DNA from 2 places in the Alteromonas mediterranea DE genome. Region 1 is predicted to be linked to the other one. Evidence: predicted binding sites of a transcription regulator. Region 1 holds the regulator's gene; the other holds the start of a gene.
What was found. Region 1 encodes FliA, which starts transcription of late flagellar genes. Its sites were predicted from a motif close to CTAAAGNTNNNNNNNNNNNNGCCGATA; they were not measured.

Region 1 (4,216 bases):
ATGCAGCTGATCAAGAAGTGCTTCGAACTCATCGTCAGTAATTTCTTCATCGCTGCTTGAGTTCGATGGTGCGGGCGCTACCGGTGCTTTAGGTTCAGAGGCAGGAGCAGCGCTAGTTGCGAACTGGCCTTTGCCGTGTAAATCGTCGAGAAGCGCTTCAAATTCTTCGTCGGTGATATCGTCGCTATCGCCGCCAGCGGTCGGTGTCGTGGGTGCTGAAGGTGATGCTGGCGCGACTGATGGCTTACTTGCTGAAGAAGATTGACCTGGCGCATTTGAACCATGAAGTTCATCGAGTAACGCTTCGAATTCATCTTCGGTTATTTCGTCAATACCACCGTCGCTTGTGCCGCTAGGCACTTGCGCTGTAGGTTCTTCAATGACAAGTTCAGGCTCCGCAGCAAATGACTCAGGTGCAGTGGCTGACTCTTCAGAGGCGCCAAAAATGTTTTCATCTGGCGTTTCCGGGCGACTTAATTTGTGCAATAAGTCGACAAGGTGTGCATCTGCAGGTTCGAGTGGATCGCGAGCTTTAACCCGCTCAAACATCTCTACCACCACGTCAGTGGCCTGCAAAATAATATCCATCAGTTCTGGGGTTAGGGTTCTTTGTCCATTGCGCATTACGTCAAAAACGTTTTCTGCACCGTGACAAATTTCTACTAACTCTGTGAGCGAAAGAAAGCCCGCTCCACCTTTAACTGTGTGATATCCACGGAAAATTGCATTCAGCAAATCCGCATCTTCAGGATTGTTCTCAAGATCAACGAGCTGTTCTTGTAATTGTTCAAGTATCTCTCCAGCCTCAACCAGAAAGTCCTGTAATATATCCTCGTCAACATCAAACGACATGCGCCCGCTCCCCTAAAAACCTAAGCTAGACAGAAGATCATCTACGTCATCTTGGCCAGAAACGACATCATCGCGTTTCTCGGCGTCAATAATTGGGCCTTCTGCCTCTACACCATCAACCTTATCGGCCTTAACGCTAGATGGTTTAGTTTGTTCTTCACCTTCGCGCTCGCCAAACATGGTTAGCATATTAACTAAGCTATCTTCTACCTCTTTTACAAGGTCGATAACGCGACGGATAACTTGACCCGTTAAGTCTTGATAGCCTTGAGCCATCAATACTTCGGTAAGTAACTGTGTAAGTTTAGCTGACTGAAGCGAACCGTCTTCCAATAATTCGTCTAAATCTGCACATAACGCTTTGAACTCGCCCAACTCGATTTGGCGGTTCATGAGCTTTTTCCACTCAGGCATCACTTTTTCGATACGCACCGACAGCATTTCCGCTATCGGCATACTCGCTTCCACAGCGTCCATTGTAGTATTAGCTGCTTTTTCGGTTTCTTCAATTACGTAGGTTAGGCGGGATTGTGCATCGGGAATATCGTCGGTAGCTAAGTTTTTGATGCGGTCGTCAATTTGAAAATTATTTAACGCGTCATGGAGTTGACGCGTTAACTTTCCTACTTCAGCAAATAGCTCAACGTTTTCCTTCATTGAGGCAGCTTCAAGTAGAGCGTTAGCAGACGCGTTGTCACCTTCTTCCAGATAGGTGACAAGCTGTTTGGCCTCTTCTAACGAAATTGGAACGTTTACATTCGTTGTCATCCAGTAAACCTCATTTATCTGGTGAGCGTCTGGATCAACCTAAACGTTCGAAAATTTTATCTAATTTTTCTTTTAAAGTTGCAGCGGTGAATGGTTTAACGACATAGCCGTTAACGCCCGCTTGTGCAGCGGCAACAATTTGCTCTTTTTTCGCTTCTGCAGTTACCATTAGTACAGGTAAATGCTTAAGTTTGTCGTCGGCTCTTATTGCGCGCAGCAAATCGATACCTTGCATTCCTGGCATGTTCCAATCGGTAACAACGAAATCAAAATCACCTTGCTGCAGCATAGGCAATGCAGTGCTTCCGTCATCCGCTTCCTGGATGTTAGAAAAACCTAAATCTTTAAGCAGGTTTTTGATGATACGTCTCATGGTTGAAAAATCGTCAACCACAAGAATTTTCATGCTTTTGTCCAAAATAGCCTCCAATGAGGGGTTAATTGTTATTAATTTCTATTCTTCGTCAGCTTGCCACGACTTCATTCGTGATTTGAGTTTTAACATGGCCTGACTGTGAATTTGGCTGACTCTTGACTCACTAACATCAAGAACTTCGCCAATTTCTCTTAAGTTCAGTTCTTCATCATAGTACAGTGAAAGAACAATTGCTTCTCGTTCAGGTAATGTCGTAATGGCATGGGCAAGCGCTTTTTGAAACGCGCCTTGCATTAAATCTTCAAGCGGCGCATCACTACCTCTACTCTGCTCAGTAGTAATTACATCTTCCGACACACCTAAATCTTCAATACCTACCAGCTTTCCCGCATTAACCTCATTAAGCATTTGGTGATAGTCCTGCAAGCTTACATTAAGCTTATCAGCAATATCAGAATCTCTCGCATCGCGGCCTGTTTCGCTCTCTACCTGTGAAATAGCCTCGGTAATAGCACGTCCATTTCTATGTACTGAACGCGGGGTCCAATCGCCTTTACGTATCTCATCTAACATAGCACCACGAATGCGAATGCCTGCGAAAGTTTCAAAGCTCGCGCCTTTCGACCCGTCGAAGTTACGCGCAGCTTCTAGCAAACCAATCATACCCGACTGGATCAGGTCATCAACAAGAACACTGGCCGGCAATCGCGCAATCAAGTGATGCGCAATGCGCTTAACCAATGACGCATGTCGTTCGACTAACTGCGATTTATCGGTTTGTTGACGATAAGCGGCGGCCTTGCTGTTCAACGCTGACTTCCTACTGCTTTTTCTGCAACGAGTTGTTCAATAAAAAACTCTAGGTGACCGCCCGGTTGTGCCGGAATGGGCCACGTAAGGGCTCTACTCGCAAGCTGAGTAATCGCAACAGCGGCGGGAGAACCCGGATACGCATCAACAATAGCCGTTTGTTTTCTCACGGCTTTGCGGATATTCTCATCAAAAGGTACGGTTGCCACTAATTCTAGTGCAACATCTAAAAAACGCCCTGTCACTTTGCTTAATTTGCTAAATAATTCCTGACCTTCCCGTACATCGCGAACCATATTCGCCACAACTTTAAAGCGAAATACACCGTGCTCACGATTAAGAATCTTTATTAAGGCATAGGCGTCAGTTAACGAGGTGGGCTCATCGCAAACCACTACCATGATGTCTTGAGAAGCTTTTGAAAAACTCAACACCATGTCTGAAATACCGGCCGCGGTATCTACGATGAGTACATCGATTTGCGAACGCAATTCACTAAAGGCTCTGATAAGACCCGCGTGCTGCGTTGGCGATAATTCTGCCATTGATTGCGTGCCAGAGGTGGCAGGCGCAATTTTAATACCGTGGGGGCCGGTGACTAACACTTCATCAAGCGTGCACTCGCCAGATAGCACGTGGGAAAGGTTTTTCTCAACCCGCAAACCTAGCATTACGTCTACGTTCGCCAGTCCGAGGTCGGCGTCGAGAACCATAACTCGCTTACCCTGCTTCGCCATAGCGATAGCGGTGTTTAGCGTAATGTTTGTTTTACCTACGCCACCTTTACCTCCGGTGACGGCGATAACTTTGATTAACCGTGATTGCTTCATTTTTCTTAAGCTACTCGCTTGGTCGTCAATCATACTGCTTATGCTGTTTTAATTGCGTTGTTGCTACTAGTATGATTCAAACCGTACTTTTTATAAAGCTTTGCAGCGGCAGAAACTAAAGATTTTGCCTCCGCAATCTTAATGTCTTCAGGTACTTTCTGACCGTCGGTGACATAACTAACCGGCAGTTGATATTCAACTGCAGCGCTCAATACCTCTCCTAAAGAGTAGCATTCATCTAACTTTGTGAAAATACAGCCACTTAGTTCGATATCATCATAAGCCTTAATGATGCGCTGTAGGGCAGGATATTGTGTATTTGCCTGCGCTACCAAATATTTTTTAACTTTTGGCATTTGACCATTATCAAACTGCTTAATCTGTTTAATTAAACGGCTATCCCGTTGGCTAAACCCTGCCGTATCAATCAATACTAGACGCTTATGACGAAGTTGGAATAATAAATCCGCAAGTTCTTCACTAGTCTGCGCTTTTCTCACCGTACAGCCAATAATTTTTCCGTATGTCGCGAGCTGCTCATAGGCCGCAATTCTATACGTATCTATGGTAATCATTGCTA
Region 2 (4,216 bases), 240 kb from region 1:
TGCGCATATCTTTATTGATTTGTCCTTCAGGACGCGCACGCACCTTACCAGTAAGTTTAACGCAGAACTCGCTGCGCAGGGTATTAGCAACAGATAGCACCTCTGGTAGGTCTGGGTCGAACACCACTTGTACGATACCTTCACGGTCACGTAAGTCGATGAAAATTACACCGCCTAAGTCGCGACGCTTGTTAACCCACCCGCAAAGGGTAACTTCTTGTCCAATGTATGATGAATCGATATTCCCACAGTAATCTGTGCGCATGGTCGTTGACCCCTGATAATTTCTCTTGCTCGGCACGTAGTAAATTCGACGTAATTTTAAACAGAGTTTTGGGCTTATTAGTTTGACTAATTTCGCGTAAACTCTCTGGCCAGTGAGTTGGCCCGTCAGCTACATGCATAATGTAATGATTTAAAGGCCGCATAGTATAAACAAATGCTTGCTAAAGCCCAATGACAAATATGCACAATTCAGCCATATCCCGCGGAAATCTCTACATTGGTTTGCCAATGTGGCAACACAGCCACTGGCCCAATACGTGGTTCGCGAATTATCCGAAGTCAGATAACGCCCTTTCGATTTATGCCCAAGAATGTAATACGGTGGAAGGAAATACCACGTTTTACTCTCTACCTCACCAAGACGCGGTGATACGCTGGGCTAACTCGGTGAACGATGACTTTCGCTTTACCTTTAAATTTCACCAAAATATAACGCATGTGCATCAACTGCAGCACTGTGAGGAAGAAGTTGCCCAACAGCTTTCACTGCTAACCCCTCTTAAAGACAAATTAGGCGTGATGATGCTGCAATTGCCCGCATCGTTTGGCCCAGATAAACTGGGCGTATTGGAACAGTTTCTCGCAGCCCTGCCCACTGAACTGAATGTAGCGGTCGAGGTACGCCATTTAGCGTTTTTTGCCAAGGGTGATGAAGAAAAAGCGCTAAATCAGGTTTTAATTCGCCATAACGCTAACCGCATAATTATGGATACTCGGGCGCTTTTTACTGGCCCCTGTAATAATGCGCTGCTTGAAGAGGTAAGAGACAAGAAGCCTAGGGTGCCAGTTAATGTGATTGCCACCGGCAGTACGCCTGTAGTTCGGTTCGTTGGAAACGATGTAGACGATGATAACCTTCGCTGCTTAACGCCGTGGGTAAAGAAAGTCCATCAGTGGCTAAATGACGGGAAAGACGTGTATTTCTTTTGCCATCGCCCCGATAACAAAGACGCCCCTTGGCTTGCCCAGCAATTTATTGATTTATATAACTATCAAGCTTCGTCACATGCTTTTAATAACCTCTCGATAAAACACCAGCCTGAGCAAAACCCTTTATTCTAAATGCATAGTATTATTCTAATTAAACTGTAAACTAGTGGGTCTAGTTTTTCATATTTAGATTACCGCGATAGACTTTCAATAAACCATGAGTATGAAAAGGCGCGTCTTGCCGCGCTTGAATCGTTAGATATTTTAGACACGTCCCCCAGCGAACAGCTCGATGCATTAACGAAACAAGTACAAACAGAATTTAAATGTAAAACCTGTCTAGTTAGCCTTGTGGCAGAAGACCGCCAATGGTTTAAATCTCGACAGTGTATGGATGCAACAGAAACGCCACGTAATATCTCTTTTTGTACTTACGCGATTGCTGAAGAAGAGTATTTGATAGTCCCTGATGCCAAGGCCGACAAAATATTTGCGAATAACCCCTTAGTTACGGGTGAGCCCTACATTAGAGCGTATGCCGGATTTATATTGCGTAACAAGGATGGCTATGAATTAGGTACGCTTTGTTTACTTTATGACGAGCCTAAAGCGTTTTCTAGTGACAACATAGACACATTAAAACAGTACGCACGTATTACTGAAAACATTATCTTTTCAGAGCATTTGCAATAGTTTAGTGTTAGTTAACGCAATAAAAACAATACGTTTTGTGGTATTTGATTAGCCATAGATAACACGCTTATATTGGCTTGTTGCATTATTGAAAACCGCGTTTCTTCGGACGTAACGTTGGCATAGTCCGACTGTGTAACTTGCGCGTTCGCTCGTTCAACGTTTACGCTTGTATTAGAACGGCCTAATTTAGACCTAATATTTGATTACTAAGGCGCGTTGAAATTTGTAAGCCAGCGGCATCATCACTAGCGTTATTGATGCGAAGCCCTGAAGTAAGTTGCTCGAAAGAACGACTAAGCCCTTTATTGACGCCAAATAAGGTATTAGTGGCCTGCTGCGCTGCCACGTTGGTATGCAAAAACATAGTTGATCACCATATACATAACACCTTATATAAAGATAGTCGATTACGGCTGGCGATCAGCGTGGCAGGTCAAAAAACATACTAAAGAACAATTAAGAAAAACTAACGGCGGTATTTAAGCTATCTGGCGCGCCGTTAGTTTTTAAAGAATTAAAAGTTAACTACCTGAAATCGGCCGCATCTAACTCATGTTTTTTCATAAGCTTATGCATATCTGTGCGGTTTCTACCAGCCAGTTCAGCGGCCCGCGTTACGTTACCGTCAGTCATTTTTAGTAACTTATGTAGGTACTGCTGCTCGAAGGCATCTCTCGCTTCGGTTAGTGTTGGCCAGCTTTGCTTGGTAGCAGACAGTGCCTGCTCAACAAGGTGAAGTGGGATCACCGGCGTTTGCGTTAATGCTACACACTGCTCTACAACGTTGACTAATTGACGTACGTTACCCGGCCAAGATGAAGTTACCAGCTGCTGCATAGCGTCATCAGAAAACTGACTAACGTTAACACCGTGGCGCTGCGCACTTTGCTGTAATAAAGAACGCGCCAACAGCGGAATGTCTTCGCTACGAGATTTTAGAGACGGAAGTTTTAAATTCACCACGTTTAAGCGGTAATACAAGTCTTCTCTAAACGTGCTTTCTTCCATTTCCTTGTGCAGGTCTTTGTGGGTGGCTGAAATGATACGCACATCGATGTCGACATGTTTACTACTGCCCACTGGGCGTATTTGACGTTCTTGGAGCGCTCTTAACAACTTCACTTGAAGCGTCATGGGCATATCGCCAATTTCGTCTAAAAATAAAGTGCCGCCGTCGGCTTCCCTAAATAACCCGGGATGAGCGGCAACGGCTCCAGTGAACGCGCCTTTTGCGTGACCAAATAATTCTGATTCAAGAAGGTTTTCTGGCAATGCGCCACAGTTAATGGCTACAAATGGTTTATCGCTTCTATTGCTAGCCTTATGGATAGCATTGGCTAACAGCTCTTTTCCCGTGCCGCTAGCTCCGCTTATGAGCACTGACACTTCCCGTTTAGCTATACGAAAAGCTTGGTCTAACACATTGAGCATTTCTGGAGAACGAGTAATGATATCTTTCGCCCAGTCTCCCGGCTGCGCAGCTTGAGACTGGCTTAACGCTTTTTGAAGTAAAGTGCGTAGTTCGTCGTGATCCACAGGCTTAGGTAAGAAACCAAAAACGCCGCGCTGCGTTGCCGCCACTGCATCGGCAATGGTGCCGTGAGCTGTCATTAGAATAACGGGGATATCTTTCCTAATTCCCATTATTTCTTCAAACAGGCTTAACCCATCAAGACCCGGCATGCGCAGGTCGCTTAACACGACATCAAAGCTGTCATTTTGCAGTTTGCGTAGGGCAGACTGGCCATCTTCGACTGCCGTGACGTCATAACCTTCGCCTTCTAAGCGAATGGTTAATAAGCGCAATAAGCTTTTATCATCATCAACCAACAATAAGTTAGGGTTACTACTCGCCTTTTCGCTCACTGTTGTGTACTCCTGTTTTTATCCATCAGTGTTGCTTCAATTTGCAACAATTCTTCTAATTTTTTGCGCAAGTTTATTGCTTCTTTGTTTAGCGCTTCTAGCTGCTCGCCACGAGATGTATTTTCTTGCTCTAATACTACCATTGCTGATTCGAGCTGCATGACTTGGTTATTCTGCGCCCCCGCAACAACATTAATTAACTCTTGCGCAGCCGGCGTAAACCCACCCGCAATGTTATTCACCGCTAGTTGAGCCCTTAGCCTGTCTTGATACGGCGTGTCGTTCGGTAGCGTCAGAATATAAGCGTGCAAAGTGTCATATGCCGAATCACTGAGTGACTTCAACGTATGCTTGCGCTTAAGCCAAGGTTGGTTCGCTGCGTCTATCCATTTGTTTAACCAATAAGTTGCATCGCAATTGTGTTCAAAGGTTTGTGGCG

Region 2: MADE_RS21095 (flagellin N-terminal helical domain-containing protein) is a predicted target of FliA. The motif match lies at 2,379-2,405, and genes of this name have one in related genera.

The regions. Positions count from the first base shown of each region.
Region 1 is NC_011138.3:1,205,035-1,209,250, reverse strand. Features, by position in the region: gene MADE_RS05545 (chemotaxis protein CheA) at 1-852, opposite strand, end outside; gene MADE_RS05540 (protein phosphatase CheZ) at 865-1,620, opposite strand; gene cheY (chemotaxis response regulator CheY) at 1,655-2,038, opposite strand; gene MADE_RS05530 (RNA polymerase sigma factor FliA) at 2,075-2,806, opposite strand; gene MADE_RS05525 (MinD/ParA family protein) at 2,803-3,669, opposite strand; gene flhF (flagellar biosynthesis protein FlhF) at 3,675-4,216, opposite strand, start outside.
Region 2 is NC_011138.3:1,443,375-1,447,590, reverse strand. Features, by position in the region: gene aspS (aspartate--tRNA ligase) at 1-265, opposite strand, end outside; gene MADE_RS06560 (DUF72 domain-containing protein) at 466-1,347, shown strand; gene MADE_RS06555 (GAF domain-containing protein) at 1,426-1,908, shown strand; gene MADE_RS21180 (flagellin) at 1,920-2,108, opposite strand; gene MADE_RS21095 (flagellin N-terminal helical domain-containing protein) at 2,093-2,275, opposite strand; gene MADE_RS06545 (sigma 54-interacting transcriptional regulator) at 2,437-3,777, opposite strand; gene MADE_RS06540 (hypothetical protein) at 3,774-4,216, opposite strand, start outside.